3 regions of the Streptomyces pseudoechinosporeus genome follow, and region 2 is predicted to be linked to each of the others. Evidence: riboswitches for the same ligand, from Rfam matches in the RefSeq annotation. Region 2 holds a riboswitch; each other region holds the start of a gene.
What was found. A riboswitch is a leader RNA that binds a small molecule or an ion and turns the genes downstream of it on or off. The one in region 2 is predicted to bind cobalamin.
Positions count from the first base shown of each region.

Region 1: another riboswitch for cobalamin. It lies ahead of ACYVO6_RS11715 (cobalamin biosynthesis protein); the one in region 2 lies ahead of ACYVO6_RS18675 (CbtB domain-containing protein).
Region 3: another riboswitch for cobalamin. It lies ahead of ACYVO6_RS43405 (ribonucleoside-diphosphate reductase subunit alpha); the one in region 2 lies ahead of ACYVO6_RS18675 (CbtB domain-containing protein).

Region 1 is NZ_BAAGPS010000009.1:36,819-42,265, reverse strand. It holds gene cobN (cobaltochelatase subunit CobN) at 1-1,199, opposite strand, end outside; gene ACYVO6_RS11720 (cobyric acid synthase) at 1,196-2,707, opposite strand; gene ACYVO6_RS11715 (cobalamin biosynthesis protein) at 2,704-3,675, opposite strand; cobalamin riboswitch at 3,801-3,943, opposite strand; gene ACYVO6_RS11710 (hypothetical protein) at 4,014-4,235, opposite strand; gene ACYVO6_RS11705 (inorganic phosphate transporter) at 4,248-5,447, opposite strand, start outside.
Region 2 is NZ_BAAGPS010000012.1:229,258-234,704, forward strand. It holds gene ACYVO6_RS18650 (MFS transporter) at 1-198, shown strand, start outside; gene ACYVO6_RS18655 (NAD(P)H-dependent oxidoreductase) at 198-698, shown strand; gene ACYVO6_RS18660 (flavin reductase family protein) at 695-1,210, shown strand; gene ACYVO6_RS18665 (acyl-CoA dehydrogenase family protein) at 1,216-2,394, opposite strand; gene ACYVO6_RS18670 (CbtA family protein) at 2,571-3,335, opposite strand; gene ACYVO6_RS18675 (CbtB domain-containing protein) at 3,361-3,594, opposite strand; cobalamin riboswitch at 3,631-3,791, opposite strand; gene ACYVO6_RS18680 (histidine phosphatase family protein) at 3,902-4,471, shown strand; gene ACYVO6_RS18685 (ferredoxin) at 4,549-4,920, opposite strand; partial or broken gene ACYVO6_RS18690 (MFS transporter) at 5,003-5,447, opposite strand, start outside.
Region 3 is NZ_BAAGPS010000078.1:80,944-86,390, reverse strand. It holds gene ACYVO6_RS43415 (hypothetical protein) at 29-265, shown strand; gene ACYVO6_RS43410 (ribonucleotide-diphosphate reductase subunit beta) at 178-1,185, opposite strand; gene ACYVO6_RS43405 (ribonucleoside-diphosphate reductase subunit alpha) at 1,188-3,560, opposite strand; cobalamin riboswitch at 3,704-3,844, opposite strand; gene ACYVO6_RS43400 (GNAT family N-acetyltransferase) at 3,910-4,407, opposite strand; gene ACYVO6_RS43395 (nucleoside hydrolase) at 4,803-5,447, opposite strand, start outside.

The sequences.
Region 1 (5,447 bases), on a different contig from region 2:
TCCGTCAACCACTCGACGTCGTGACCGCCGGCCGCGATGAGCCGGTGGATCAACTCGTCGCCGTTGTCCGGGTATCCGCTCACCCCGTACCCGGCGTCCCGCAAGGCATCCAGCACCCGTACCGCCGATGCGGGTGTGTCCAGGCCCACCGCGTTCCCGACCCGCGAGTGCTTCGTCGGGTAGGCGGTGAAGACGAGGGCGAGCTTTTTCTCGTCGTTCGGCTTGTGCTTCAACTGCGCGTGCCGTACGGCGATTCCGGCCACCCGCCCGGCCCGCTCCGGATCGGCGACGTACACCGGAACGTCGTCAGGGCCTTGCTCCTTGAAGGAGAACGGGACCGTGACGATCCGACCGTCGAACTCCGGGATCGCGACCTGCATCGCCGCGTCCATGGGGGAGAGGGCGGCATCGGAGTCATCCCATGCCTGCTTCGACGATGTGAGGCAAAGCCCTTGCAGCACAGGGATGTTGAGATCGGCCAGCGCCCCGATGTCCCAGGCCTCCTCGTCACCGCCCGCCGAGGCCTGCGAGGCGTGCGTGCCTCCCGCCGCGAGCACCGTGGCGACCAGCGCGTCGGCTCGCCCGAGGATCTCGTACAGGCCCTCGTCGGCGCCGCGCAGCGAACCGCAGTACACGGGAAGGGCGTTGGCGCCGCGTGCCTCGATCGCGTCGCACAGGGTGTCCACGAAGGCGGTGTTGCCGGACAGTTCGTGGGCCCGGTAGAAGAGCACGCCGATGGTGGGGCGGCCGTCGGCGTACGGACGCTCGCCGTGGACGCCGTACTCGGCCATCTTCCGTGGTTCTTCGAAGCCCTCTCCCGTGAGCAGCACGGTGTCGGAGAGGAAGCGGGCCAGCTCGGCGAGGTTCCCGGGGCCACCCTCGACGAGGTACCGCAGCGCCTCCGCCACGACACCGGCCGGCACCGATGACTCGGCCATCAACTCCGCGTCGGGGACGGCCTCTCCGCCGAGCAGAACCGTCGGGATCCCGGACGCCTTCAACGCCGCGAGCCCGTCCTCCCAGGCGCGTTTGCCACCCAGCAGGCGTACGACGGCGATGTCCGCGCCCTCGAGCAGCGCGGGAAGGTCCTCCGCCACATCCACCCGGGTCGGATTGCCGATCCGGTACGAGGCGCCGGAAGCGGCCCGGGCCGCCAGCAGATCCGTATCGGCGGTCGACAACAACAGCACTGTGCTCATGCGGGCGCTCCCGGTGGAATGAAGGGCAGTCCTGACGGCGCGCCCGACTCGATGAGCCGCCACAGCGCGTCCGTGTCCGCGTGGTTCTCGATCAGATCGCCGAGCCGGTCCAGCTGTTCCTCGCGCAGCGCGGCGAACGAGGTGTCGGCGGCCGGTACGAAACGGCGGCCCGCGGCGACCGCCACCTCGCGCAGGAAGGCCCGCCGGAAACCGTCCGACTCCAGCGAGCCGTGCCAGTGCGTCCCCCAGACCTCGCCGACCCGGCAGCCGTCCAAGAAGGGGGCTCCGCCGGTGACTTCGGCGACGCCGTGATGGATCTCGTACCCCTCGACGTGCTCGCCGAGCGCCTCGCCGACGGGCCGGGTGAGGGTCTTCTCGCGCTCGAACCGGACGCGTACGGGGAGGAGTCCGAGTCCGTCGACATGACCCGCGCGTGACTCGACCTCGTCCTCGATGTGCTTGCCGAGCACCTGGAAGCCGCCGCAGATGCCGAGGACGGGCCGCCCCTCAGCGGCTCTGCGCATCAGCGCATCCGCGAGGCCGCGCTCCCGCAGCCACTCCAGGGCGCGCACCGTCCCGCGGGTCCCCGGGATCACCACGAGGTCGGCGTCGGTCAACTCCTCGGGGCGGTCCACGAACCGCACCACGACGCCGGGTTCGGCGGCCAGAGCGTCCACGTCGGTGAAGTTGGACATCAGGGGGATCGCGCAGACGGCAACCCGTAGGACGTCCTCCCCGACGGGCGGAGCGACCACGGACTCGCGCACCGCGCCCCGCAGTGACACGCGCAGCCCGTCCTCCTCGTCGATGCCGAGGCCATGCTGGAAGGGGAGTACGCCGTATGTGGAGCGACCGGTGAGGTTGTGGAGCATGTCCAGCCCCGGCTCCAACAGCGACACATCGCCGCGGAACTTGTTGACCAGGAACCCGGCGACAAGTGCCTGATCCTCCTGCGACAGCAGAGCGACCGTCCCGAAGAACGACGCGAAGACCCCGCCACGGTCGATGTCACCGACCACCAGCACAGGGAGCCGGGCATTCCTGGCGATCCCCATGTTCACGATGTCGGTCCGCCGCAGATTGATCTCGGCGGGACTGCCCGCCCCCTCGCAGATCACCGCGTCATACGTGCCCCGCAACTCGGCCAGACACTCCAGCACGGTCCCGAGAAGCTTCTCCTGCCTGCCACCGTGGTAGCCGCGCGCGCTCAACTCGCCCACGGGCTTGCCCATGAGGACGACCTGACTGCTCCTGTCACTTCCCGGCTTCAGCAGTACGGGGTTCATGAGCGCTGTCGGCTCGACGCGTGCGGCCTGTGCCTGCATGGCCTGTGCGCGCCCGATCTCGGCGCCCTCGCGTGTGACGAACGAATTGAGGGACATGTTCTGCGCCTTGAAGGGGGCGACTTTCACCCCTTGGCGCACCAGCCACCGGCAGATCCCGGCGGTGATGACGCTCTTGCCGGCGTCGGAGGTGGTTCCGGCGACGAGCAGCCCGCCGCCACTCATGACGTACGTCCCTTTGCGATGAGCCGACCGGTGAGGAGCCGTCTCATGACGAGCCGCCCGGCGACGGTCGCACCGAGTGCGAGCCGGCTCACGCGCCGCGAGAGCCGCACAGCCTGCTCGATGTCGTCGACCCGCACGGCCCGCCCCTCGCCGTTGAGTACCGGCCGGTGCTCAACTCGCCCCCCGTACGACAGCGTTCCGCCCAGCCGTACTCCCAACGCCCCCGCGAACGAGGCCTCGACGGGCCCGGCGTTGGGGCTCGGGTGCCGTTCGGCGTCAGCGCGCCAGGCGCGTACGGCCCCGCGTGGATCGCTGCCCGCGACGGTCGCGAGCACGGCGGTCAGGCGGGCGCCCGGCCACCCCGCCACGTCGTCGAGCCGTGCCGAAGCCCAGCCGTACCGCCGGTACTTGGGCGACTTGTGCCCGACCATGGCATCCAGCGTGTTGACGGCCCGGAAGCCGACGAGCCCGGGCACACCTGCCGCGGCGCCCCACACCAGCGCGCCGACCACCGCGTCGGAGGTGTTCTCGGCGACGGACTCGACGACGGCCCGGGCGATCCCGTCGGCGTCCAGCGCCTGGGGGTCCCGTCCGCACAGGTGCGGCAGCCGTTCCCGGGCCGTCTCGATGTCTCCTGCGGCGAGTGCCTCGCCGATAGCACGGGCCTCGCGGCCGAGCGAAGTCCCGCCGACCACGGCCCAGGTGGCGGCGGCGGTCAGCGCTATGGAGGCGGTACGGGACGTACGTACGGAAGTGGCGGCGAGGGCCGCAAGAGATACGGCACCGCCGGCGCACACGGCGGTGTGCAGCGCGCCCCACCCGCGGTGGTCCCGCCACAACACCCGTTCCACGGCGCCCGCGGCCCGCCCGAACGCGGCGACCGGATGCCCACGGCGTGGATCGCCGAGGAGTTGGTCACCGAGGAGGCCGGCGGCGGCGCCGTACGCGAAAACGCGATCGGCACGCATGGGGTCAGCCTGTCGCTACGTCAGGCAGAACCCTTGGGGCCCTCGAAACCCTCGTACTCGGCAAACTGAACCGCAACAGGCAGCCGCACATGGCGATATGTCCTCACTCAGGGTGTCCGCGCCCTGGTTCGACGAGACCGACGGCGAGAGTTCCTGGCTCCCGGGACTTGCTTCCCCGGTGACAGTGGCGGGACCGCGCCGGACTCACACCGGCTTCCTCTTCTGCCGCCGTACTTGGCTCGGGCAGTCCACCACGCCCATCAGCAGCCGTCAACTTGCCGCTGACCTGCGAAGGGAGAGTGTGCGAAGGCCCACACAGGCGGGTGGGTTGCGGGACGTCAGGCCACGATCAGGTAGATGCCGTACGCCACCGCCGCCGTGCATGCCGTGAAGCAGGCGTACGCGCCGGTCGTCGCGAGGGTCGCGGAGTTGCCGTGGGCGGACGCCGACTCGCGCTTGGAGAGGCCGGCGATGCCGAGGGTGAAGAGGCCCACGAGGGCGACGGTGACGATGAGGCTGACTCCGAAGACGGAGCCGAGGGCTGCCCAATCGATCTTCATGCTGTTCGTTCCTTAGACCGTGGCGGTACGGGCGGGCTCGGTGTCCGGCTCTTCGACGGTGCCCGTCGGGGGCGGGGTGACGGCGGTGATGGCCGTGGTCACCACGTCGGCGGGCTCCTCGACCTCGTTGACGTTCGTGTGGTCGATCACCTGGCGGCGGGAGACCACCCAGATCGCGGCGCTGGACGCGACCAGGAAGACGGCGACGAACGCGGTGCCCCAGATACCGAAGGAGGTCACGTACTCCGCGATCGCGGCGACCAGAGCCGCGGCCGGCAGCGTCAGGCCCCAGGCGACGAACATCCGGGTGGCGGTGGACCAGCGGACCACACCGCCCTTGCGGCCGAGACCCGCGCCCATCACCGAGCCGGAGACCGAGTGCGTGGTGGACAGGGAGAAGCCGAGGTGCGAGGAGGCCAGGATGACGGTGGCCGCGCTGGTCTGGGCGGCGAAGCCCTGCTGCGGCTGGAGGTCGGTCAGGCCCTTGCCCATCGTGCGGATGATGCGCCAGCCGCCCAGGTACGTGCCGAGCGCGATCGCGAGACCGGCGGAGAGGATGACCCAGACCGGCGGGTCCGAGTCGGGGGCGACGGCGCCGCCGGCGACCAGGGCGAGAGTGATGATGCCCATGGTCTTCTGCGCGTCGTTGGTGCCGTGAGCCAGTGAGACGAGTCCTGCGGAGGCGATCTGACCCGTGCGGTAGCCCTTCTTGGCGGCTTCGCCGTTCGCGTTCCTGCCGAGCTTGTACGTCAGCCGGGAGGCGAGCATCGCGGCGAGGCCCGCGACCAGCGGGGCGGCGATCGCGGGGATCAGCACCTTGGTGACGAGGACGTCGCCGTGCACCGCGCCGACGCCGGCCGAGGCGATGGTGGCGCCGATCAGGCCGCCCATGAGGGCGTGCGAGGAACTGGACGGCAGGCCGACGAGCCAGGTCAGCAGGTTCCAGAGGATGGCGCCGACGAGCGCGGCGAAGATCACCTCGGGTTGTATGCCCTCTTCGTTGACCAGACCCTTGGAGATCGTGTTGGCGACCTCCACGGAGAGGAACGCGCCGACGAGGTTGAGTACGGCGGACATGGCCACCGCGGCCTTGGGCCGCATGGCGCCGGTCGAGATGGTGGTGGCCATCGCGTTGGCGGTGTCGTGGAAACCGTTCGTGAAATCGAACGCGAGGGCAGTGACCACCACTATCGCGAGGATCAGCGAGAAGTT
Region 2 (5,447 bases):
CAACTCGGTGCCGTGCTCGGCAGCGCGGCCTGTGCCGTTCTACTGGCCGGATTCGGCTACGCGGCCACCCTCGGCGGACTCGCCGCCGTCGGACTGCTCTGCGTCCTGGCGTCCGTGTTCCTCCGAGTCGACCGTCCCGGGGCCGGATCTCCCGCGGCGTCCGCCGCCGCGCCCCAACTACCCACAGGAGTCACCTGATGAAGGCTGTCGCCGTCGTCGGAAACCCCAAGGCCGGCTCGCGCACCCGCGATGCCGCCGAACGCCTCGCCGCGGCCCTCGGGCTCGACTGCGAGGTCGTGGAAGTCGTCGAACTCGGGGTCGGCCTGCTCGGCTGGGGCGACCCGGACGTCACCGCGACCGTCGAGCGGGTGCGGTCCGCCGACATCGTGATCGCGGCATCGCCCACCTACAAGGGCACGTACACGGGCCTGCTCAAGGTCTTCCTCGACCAGTTCCCCACGGCGACCGGCCTCGCGGGCCAGGTGGCACTGCCCCTCATGCTCGGTGCGGGCCCCGCGCACGCACTCGCCCCCGAACTCACCCTCAAACCAGTGCTCGTCGAACTCGGTGCGACCTGCCCCGCGCAGGGTCTCTACCAGCTCGACTCCACCTACACGACGGATGACTCACTCGCCCGCTGGGCCGAGCGGTGGAGTCGGATCGTGCTCGACGCCGCGAAGACGAGGACCGCACGATGACGGCCGTGGAAGGGACGGCAATGGAAGGCTTCACCTCGGATCCCGACGAGATGAAGAGGGCATTCTCCGGATTCCCCTCAGGAGTCGCAGCGCTCTCGGCGCGCATCAACGGCGACCCGACGGTCATGATCGTTTCGTCGTTCGCCGTCGGTGTCTCCTACAACCCGCCCATGGTCTCCTTCGCCGCCCAGCACAGCTCGACGACCTGGCCGGTGCTGTCTCGCGCGCAGACGATCGGGATCTCCGTCCTGGGCGAGGGCCACAGCGACAAGGCCCGGCAACTCGCCTCCCGCAGCAAGGCGGGCCGTTTCGCCGGCCTCGGCACGGTGGAAGCGGCATCCGGCGCGATGTTCCTCGAAGGCGCGCCGGTCTGGCTGGAGTGCACCGTCGAGCACAGCTATCCGGCCGGCGATCACGACATCATCGTGCTGCGCGTGCTCGCCATGATGTCCGACGACGACCGCAATCCGCTTGTCTGGCACCGCCAGACCCTCAAGATGCTGGGCAGCTGACAGGGCTAACGCCGTACCCGCGGCATCCCCAGACCGATCCACGAGATGATCTCGCGCTGGATCTCGTTGTTCCCGCCGCCGAAGGTGAAGATCACGGCCGAGCGGTAGCCGCGCTCCAGCTCGCCGTGGAGCACCGCGCCCGCCGAGCCCTCCTTGAGGACGCCCGCCGCCGCGACGATCTCCATGAGCCAGGCGTACGCGTCCCGGCGCGCCTCGGAGCCGTACACCTTCACGGCGGAGGCGTCCTGCGGGGTGAGGGTGCCCTCCTGGACGGCGTTCACCATCTGCCAGTTGAGGAGCTTCATCGCGTCGAGCTTGGTGTGGGTCTGGGCGAGGCGGCGGCGTACCCAGGGGAGGTCGACGACGCGGCGGCCGTCGGCGAGCTTGGTCTCCATCGCCCAGCGCTGTACGTCGTGCAGGGCGCGGATGGCCATGGTGCCGTGCGCGGCGAGTGTGACGCGCTCGTGGTTGAGCTGGTTGGTGATCAGCCGCCAGCCCTTGTTCTCCTCGCCGACGCGGCGGGAGACGGGGACGCGGATGTTCTCGTAATAGCTCGCGGTGGTGTCGTGCGAGGCGAGGGTGTTGATGAGGGTGCAGGAGTAGCCGGGGTCGGAGGTCGGCACGAGGAGCATGGTGATGCCCTTGTGCGGTGGGGCGTCGGGGTCGGTACGGACGGCCAGCCACACCCAGTCGGCGGTGTCGCCGTTGGTCGTCCAGATCTTCTGGCCGTTGACGATGTACTCGTCACCGTCCCGTACGGCCCTGGTCTTGAGCGCGGCCAGGTCCGTGCCCGCGTCGGGCTCGCTGTAGCCGATCGCGAAGTCGATCTCGCCGGAGAGGATCTTCGGCAGGAAGTACGCCTTCTGCTCCTCGGTGCCGAACTGCATGATCGTCGGCCCGACCGTGTTCAGCGCCATCAGCGGCAGGGGTACGCCAGCCTGGGCGGCCTCGTCGAAGAAGATGAACTGCTCCATCGGGCTCAGCCCGCGCCCGCCGTACTCCTCCGGCCAGCCCACCCCGAGCCAGCCGTCGGAGCCGAGCCGGCGGATGGTCTCGCGGTAGAACCGCTTCTGCGCCGCCGGGTCTGCGTACCGGGCGTGGACGTTCTCCGGCACCAACTCGGTGAAGTAGGCGCGCAGTTCGGTGCGCAACTCCTGCTGCTCCGGCGTGTATTCGAGATGCACGGCGCCTCCTGGCTCCCACGGGGCTCCCACTGGCCTGCTGCTCCGGCCGCCCGGTCCTGACGGCGCACACCGTAGAACGTGTTGCAGAAATTGGGAACACGCAGGAGTGGGTGACACGTGGGTGGCGCAAGGAAAGGCCCCCGGTTGTCCGGGGGCCCATCTCTTGGCTCAACTGCTCAGTGTGGTACGGGAGTTGCCTGTGTGGCGCTCCCCCGCTGGGCGGCAGCCGTACGCGGAGCCAGCACGCGCTCCGCGAGGTACCCGAAGACCAGGCCGTACGCGGTCCACAAGGTCACCTGGATGGCGAGGGCGGCCAGCCGGTACTGCCACAGCAGGGTGCCGGGGAAGCCTTCCGGGACGTCGTTGAAGGACGGCAGGAGCGCGTAGGCCAGGCCGACGACGAGGATGAAGAAGGCTCCCGCGGAGAGGGTGGCGTTCCAGTTGCCCAGGCGTGGTGCGAGGCGCTTGCCGAGGATCACCGTGCCGACGGTCAGCAGCACGCTGAGTACGACCATCAGGAAGTACAGCGTGGTCCGCTGGTTGAGGGTGTCGGGGTTGCCGACGGCGGGTGGGTTGGCGGGGTACTTGAGGAACGGGACGACGTAGACCGCGAGCAGGCCCGCGGTCGACAGCATCAGCGCGCTCGCGCGCGGTCCGAAGCGACCGATCCTGCCGAGTGCGAAGCAGTACGCGAGGGCGGCGATGCCACCGAACGCGACGCCGTAGATGAGGACGCCGGTGCTCAGGCCGGCGGTGGACTGCATGGTGCGGCTGACGAGTTCCTCGCCGCCGTGCTCGTGGGCGTGGGCCTCCTCGAAGGCGATGGCCTCGTCGACGCGTGGTTCGCCGAGGAAGTAGGCGACGACCAGGGCGAGCAGACCCGCGGCGAGTCCCGCGAGCATGCCGCGCACCAGGAGGTTTCTGACGGTTGCTGAGTCCATGTGCTCGTACGCTTCCTCGTCGCCGTCAGTGGCAGGGGAAGCCGAGGAGGTGGCGGGCGTCGTGCACCCACTCGTGCACGCCTTCACCGGAGACCACGGAGGTGGCGCCCTGCTCGGCGCCGACGAAGTAGAGCAGGACCAGCATCAGGATGCCGAAGAAGACCGCCCAGGGGACGATCGCGCCGATCGGCAGCTTGGCCGGCACGGCGGCCGGTGCGGCGGGGTTGGTCACGGTCGGCTGAGCGACGGACTGGGCCATGGCAGAACCTCCTGGGGAACTCGCGTCCCATCTCGGTGGTGCACAGGACGACGGCCACGGGTCTGACTTGCCCGGACTGCACCGCCCCTGGTGGGAGGCGGTCGCTACGGGCTTACAGTGGCGCGACCGTGCCGGATTCTCACCGGCTTCCGTCGAACCGTCGTCAATATCGACGTGACCGTACCGCGAAGCGGGGAGGCGGCCAAGGGCGCACGGGGTGCCGGAGAGTGCGCCGTTGCCCTGGTCACGCGCCAATTCCCGGTATGGGCAAGGGGGTTGATCAGGTGTTGAGCGTGAAAGTGGGCCGATGACCAGCCGAGTGATGTTGATCTCACCAGCGATCAGTGCCGCGTTGCGGGAGGCGCGTTTCGACGACGGATGCCCCCTCGACGCCGCCGGGCTGCGGCTCGCGGAGGCGGCCGCGGGTTCGCTGCCCGCTCCGGACCAGGCCCTGGTCTCCCCCGGCGTGCGCTGCCGCGAGACGGCCGGCGCGCTCGGTCTCGACGCCGCGGACGAGCCCGAGTTGGCGGGACTGGACGTGGGCCGCTGGCGCGGCGCGAGCCTGGCCCAGGTGAGCGCCGAGGAGCCGGAGGCGGTCGCGCGCTGGCTGGCGGATCCGTCCTGCGCCCCGCACGGCGGCGAGTCCGTACGCGAGTTGTGCGACCGGGTCGCCAAGTGGCTCGATTCGGCAGGGCAGTTCTCGGGCCGGACCCTCGCCGTCGTGGAGCCGGAGATCGTACGGGCCGTGGTGGTACGGGCGCTCAGTGCTCCCGAGCCGGCGTTCTGGCGGATCGACGTACCACCGCTGACCGCGACGGAGCTCAGCGGGCGGGCCGGACGCTGGAACGTACGGGTGGGTCGGGTGCTCGGGGACTGACGGGCTGAGGCTTGGGCGGCTGCTCGCCACCTCAGGGCGGCCGACATCCCGGCAGGACCGTCACCCCAGCAGGCCCGTCACCTCAGCAGGGCGAGGAACTCCGTGCAGGCGCGCGCACAGTCCCGGCATGCCAGCGCGCCCTCCTCGGCGCCGGGGTTCCGGTCGAAGACGTGCGCGGTCTCCAGGCAAACGCCGCGGCACCACTCGACCTGGGCACGCGTCGCCGCCTCGTCCTGCCAGGTCTGTTCGGCCAGCACGCGGCAGGTCGCGTCGCAGACCTCCGCGCACATGATGCTCTTGCGCCGCAACTCCTGCTGATCTTCGGGACCGTCGAGATCGGCGAGACTCGCGCGCAGCGCACACACCCGCGCGCACTCGGTACACGCCTGCGCACAGGCGAACCGGTCCTCGAGGAAACGGACGAGTTCCTGCTGATCTGTCGCTGACACGCTGTACGGGTAGCCGGACGCCGTCACGCCAAACCCGGTGACGTCACACGGTGGCCGGTGGCGTCACATGCGGGCGGGCGGTTCAGCGGCCGGCGGTCTCCCGTGTGGCCGGTTGCCTGACCAGGTTCACGGCGACGGCCATGACGATGACGGAGGTCAGGGCGATACCGGCGCCGACGTAGAGCGGTGCGGTGTAGCCGAGGCCCGCGCTGATGGCCAGGCCTCCGAGCCAGGCGCCGAGGGCGTTGCCGATGTTGGACGCGGAGACGTTGGCGCTGGCGGCCAGTGCCGCTCCGTGGGCGAAGTCGGTGACGCGGGTGATCATGCCGGGCACGCTGGCGAACCCGAACACCCCCATCAGGAACACCAGGATCACCGACGCCGTGGCGCTGCCCGCCAACAGCCCGAACATGGCCAGGGTGATGGTGAGTCCGAGCAGGGCGAGGACCAGGGCGCGGTCACGGTCGCGGTCGGCGGCCCGCCCGCCGATCACGTTCCCGACGACCAGGCCGACTCCGTACACCATC
Region 3 (5,447 bases), on a different contig from region 2:
AGGAGCAATCGGCGCGACAGTAGTGTCCATGGATACGACACGCATGGAAGCACTGATCGGAATGCTCACCGTCCTCGGAATCCTGGTCCTGCTCGTCCTCCCCGCAGTGATCGGCATCGTGCGCGACCGGCGCATCGACCGTCAGCTCAGGGAGGCCGAGCAGGGGCACCCGGAGGATCAGAAGTCCTCGTCGAAGCCGACCGAACCCTCCACCGCCACCTGGTACGCCGAAGGCCGGCGCTCGAAGAAGTTGGTCAGCTCCTGAACGCCCTGCAACTCCATGAAGGAGAAGGGGTTCTCGGAGCCGTAGACGGGTGCCAGGCCGAGGCGTGCGAGTCGCTGGTCGGCGACGCACTCCAGGTACTGGCGCATCGAGTCGGTGTTCATGCCCGGGAGACCGTCACCGCACAGGTCGCGCGCGAACTGCAGCTCGGCCTCGACGGCCTCCCGGAGCATGTCGGTGATCTGCCGGTCCAGCTCCTCGTCGAAGAGATCCGGCTCTTCCTTGCGGACGGTGTCGACCACGGCGAACGCGGCGTCCATGTGGCAAGTCTCGTCCCGGAAAACCCAGTTGGTGCCGGTCGCCAGGCCGTGCAGCAGGCCGCGGCTGCGGAACCAGTAGACGTACGCGAAGGCGCCGTAGAAGAACAGGCCCTCGATGCACGCGGCGAAGCAGATGAGATTGAGGAGGAATCGGCGGCGGTCGGCTTTGCTCTCCAGCCGGTCGATCTTCTCCACCGAGTCCATCCACTTGAAGCAGAACTCGGCCTTCTCGCGGATGGACGGGATGTTCTCGACCGCGTCGAATGCGGCGGCGCGGTCCTCCGGGTCGGGGAGGTAGGTGTCCAGGAGCGTCAGATAGAACTGGACGTGCACGGCCTCCTCGAAGAGCTGACGGCTCAAGTAGAGCCTTGCCTCGGGGGAGTTGATGTGCTTGTAGAGGGTGAGCACCAGGTTGTTGGCGACGATCGAGTCGCCGGTCGCGAAGAATGCGACGAGCCGGCCGATGAGGTGCTGCTCGCCGGGTGACAGTTTCGCGAGATCTGTCACATCCGAGTGGAGGTCCACTTCCTCCACGGTCCAGGTGTTCTTGATCGCGTCCCGGTAGCGCTCGTAGAAGTCGGGGTAGCGCATGGGGCGGAGGGTCAGCTCGAAGCCCGGGTCGAGCAGGTTCTTGTCACTCATGATTACTGGCAGGCCTCGCAGGACTCGGGGTTTTCCAGGGAGCAGGCGACCGCGTCGGGGTCGGCGGCTTGCTGTACGGGGACGGGGGCGGCGGCCGAGGAGGAACCGGCCGCGCGGGCGATGCGGGTCGCCGGGCGCGAGCGCAGGTAGTACGTCGTCTTCAGGCCCGACTTCCAGGCGTACGCGTACATCGAGGAGAGCTTGCCGATGGTCGGCGTCTCCATGAAGAGGTTCACGGACTGGGACTGGTCCAGGAACGGGGTGCGGGCCGCGGCCATGTCGATCAGCCCGCGCTGCGGGATCTCCCACGCCGTGCGGTAGAGCCGTCGTACGTCCTCGGGGATCCAGGCGAAGTCCTGCACCGAACCGTTCGCCTCGCGCAGCGCCTCGCGGGTGCGGGCGTCCCAGACGCCCAGCTCCTTCAGCTCGTTCACCAGGTACGAGTTGACCTGGAGGAACTCGCCCGACAGGGTCTCGCGCTTGAAGAGGTTGGAGACCTGCGGCTCGATGCACTCGTAGACGCCTGCGATGGAGGCGATCGTGGCGGTGGGCGCGATGGCGAGCAGGAGCGAGTTGCGCATGCCGGTGGTGGCGATGCGCTCGCGCAAGGCCGCCCAGCGCTCGGGCCAGGTCAGGCGGACGCCCGGGAAGTGGTCGGGGTGCAGCACCCCCCGGGCCGTACGGGTCTTCTCCCAGGCCGGGAGCGGGCCGCTGCGCTCGGCGAGGTCGGCGGAGGCCTCGTACGCGGCGAGCATGATGCGCTCGGCGATGCGGGTGGAGAGGGCCTTGGCCTCCGGGGAGTCGAAGGGAAGCCGCAACTTGAAGAACACGTCCTGGAGACCCATCGCGCCCAGACCGACAGGGCGCCAGCGCGCATTCGACCTACCCGCCTGCTCGGTCGGGTAGAAGTTGATGTCGACGACGCGGTCGAGGAAGGTGACGGCGGTACGGACGGTGGCGTCGAGCCGTTCCCAGTCGAGATCGCCGGTCGTCATGTCGACAAAGGCACCCAGATTCACGGACCCCAGATTGCAGACCGCCGTCTCCCCGTCGTCCGTCACCTCCAGGATCTCCGTGCAGAGGTTGGAGGAGTGGACCGTGTGGCCGGGCAGGGCGGTCTGGTTGGCGGTGCGGTTGGCGGTGTCCTTGAAGGTCATCCAGCCGTTGCCGGTCTGCGCGAGGGTGCGCATCATGCGGCCGTACAGATCGCGGGCCGGGATGGTCTTCCTGGCGAGGCCGTCAGCCTCCGCCTTGCGGTACGCGGCGTCGAACTCCTCGCCCCACAGGTCGATCAGTTCGGGCACGTCGGAGGGGGAGAAGAGGGACCACAGGCCGTCCTCGTCGACCCGGCGCATGAACTCGTCCGGGATCCAGTGCGCGAGGTTCAGGTTGTGCGTACGCCGGGCGTCCTCACCGGTGTTGTCGCGCAGCTCCAGGAACTCCTCGATGTCGGAGTGCCAGGTCTCCAGGTAGACGGCTGCGGCACCCTTGCGCCGGCCGCCCTGGTTCACGGCGGCGACCGAGGCGTCCAGGGTTTTGAGGAACGGGACGATGCCGTTGGAGTGCCCGTTCGTGCCGCGGATCAGCGCACCGCGGGAACGGATCCGGGAGTACGCGATGCCGATGCCGCCCGCGTGCTTCGAGAGCCGGGCGACCTGGTGGTAGCGCTCGTAGATGGAGTCCAGCTCGTCCTTCGGGGAGTCGAGGAGGTAGCAGGACGACATCTGGGGGTGCCGTGTACCGGAGTTGAAGAGGGTGGGGGAGGAGGGCAGGTAGTCGAGGCGGCTCATCAGGCGGTAGAGCGCGGCGACTTCGTCGACGGAACGGGTGCTGTCGTCCTCGGCGAGCCCAGAGGCGACGCGCAACATGAAGTGCTGGGGCGTCTCGATGACCTTGCGGGTGATCGGGTGCCGGAGGAGGTACCGGCTGTGGAGCGTACGCAGTCCGAAGTAGCCGAAACGGTCGTCGGCTTGGGGGGCGATGAGCGAGTCGAGCCGCTCGGCGTGGATGCGTACGAACTCGGCGGTCCGGTCGGCGATGAGCCCTTCCCGGTGCCCCACCGAGACGGACTCGGTGAAGGACGTGACGCCTTGCGAGGCGGCCTCGGCGCGGATGCCGATGGTCAACAGGCGGGCGGCCAGCCGCGAGTAGGCGGGATCCTCGGAGATGAGGCCGGCCGCCGCCTCGGTGGCCAGCTCGCGCAACTCCGCCTCGTCCGCGTGCGCGGACCGGCCGCGCAACGCGGCGGCGGCGACCCGGCCGGGGTCGGTGTCGGGGAGGTCGGCGGTGAGGTCGGTCAGGGTCCGCAACAGCGCAGTTCCGGGACTGCCGGTCTCCAGGGCTGCTGAAACCGGATCGGCTGGCGCGATGGTCACGTGGGGCTCTCCCTCACTCGGTAAGGGGCCTGCGGGGAGAGGGGGTTCGGGGCACACGGGCGTACGCGCTCTGCGACAGCGGGACGCCGCGTCCACCGGCCCACTCCGCGAGGCCCGGACGTCATGGTCGCCCGGACCGGATTGGCCTGGGCACGCTGTCGGCAGGTCCTCGGACTGACGCTCGCGCACGGCCCATCCCAGGGACAGACATGCACAAGTACACCGTTGCGGGACAGTTCCGGATTCGCACCGGATTCCCCTGCGGCGACAGCGAGCATGAGCATACATCTTGTGTTGGGCTTGGGAAGCGCACACCACATGTTGTGTCGAGCGTCGGCTTTGGAGGGTGTCAGAGTGTCAGCTCATAGGTGAGCAGAGTGATGTCGTCGAGGTGCGGGATCGGGTTCCAGTCGCGTTCCGGAGTGCGGGTGAAGCCAACGCGTTCGTAGATGCGGTGGGCTGAGTGCATGGTGCGCTGGGTCGACAGGACGATGCGTACGCAGCCTTCGGTGGGCCGTGCGCGGTCGACGCAGGCGCGTACGAGCGCCTCTCCGACACCCCGGCCACGGGCCTCCGGGGCGACGGCGAGCATCCGTATCTCGGCCTCACCGGGTTCCGCGATGTCGGCCATCGGTCCGCCGGACGGTACGAAGGTCACGCCGCCCAGCACGCGGTCGTGCTCGACGGCGACCAGCACCTCGGCCGCGGCGGCCCGCTTGGCGACGTCCCGCAGCTCGCCCAGGTACTCGTCGCTCTCTCCGAAGTCGAGCAGGCCGTCCCCGAGATAGGCCTGTGCGGTGATCTCGCCGAGGGTCTCGTACTCCTCCGGGGTTGCCCGCCTGATCACCTGGTCTCCTTCGAGGATGCCCCGCCTTCAGGCGGGGGAGGAATCGAACTCCTGCGGAGTAGGGCAGGGGACGGGGTTTCGCCTCCAGGGCGAAAGACCGCCACGCGATCGGGTAGCCTGCCTGTCGTGCGTTGCGAGAGCCAAGCGCGCACACCGTGCCGATCGAGAACCAAGACGGCACTGCCGAGCTTTGCTCAACAAACCGGGCAGGTTCCGTCCCGGCTGGTGTTGAGGGAGTAAGACCTTTCAGGCCGCTGGTCTGTGGGGCTTCCTGAGCCAGAAATCCCCCTGCTTCAGCTGGGGGAGGGTTCAAGATGTCCATGTGGTGCAGTGTGCATCAGGGGTACGACAACGGCCTGTGGTTTTCCCCCGTACTGGATCTCAGTACGGGGATCTCAGCCCACCCCCGGCCACTGCGGCACCGTCGCCACGAAGTCCTTCACGAAGTCGCGAGGCCCCGGCCCCAGGGCCACGCGGCCCGTGAGGGCCGTACGGGCCGTGAGGACAGGGGAGTCGGCGTAGTAGACGCGCTGTGCGGACGAGGGGATGAACACGGTCTTGCCGCGGGTCAGTTCGCTCGCGGACTCGACGATGACGGCGCCCTCCGCGGCGGTGATGAACGACTCGTCCGCGCACACCCCCACCGCGAGCGGATCGTGCAACGGGCAGGCGTCGCCCCCGCCGTGGCGGCGGTACGCGTCCATGTACACCCGTAGCAGCCGGACGGCGAGCGCCGTGCCCGTGCCCGCCGCCTCCAGGACGGCCAGGTCGGCGGAACCGAGCAGGCAGCGGTGCGAGGCGTCCAAGTCGACCATCGTGAACGGGATCCCGGAGGAGACGACCACCTCGGCGGCGTCCGGGTCGGCCCAGATGTTGAACTCGGCGACCGGCGTGATGTTCCCGGGCACCTGCGCGGCACCGCCCATGAACACGAACTTCTTGACGCGGTGGGCGAACGCCGGGTCCTCCAGGAGCGCGATCGCCACGTTGGTGAGCGGGCCCGTGGCGCACACGGTGAGCTCTCCCTCGTACTCGCGGGA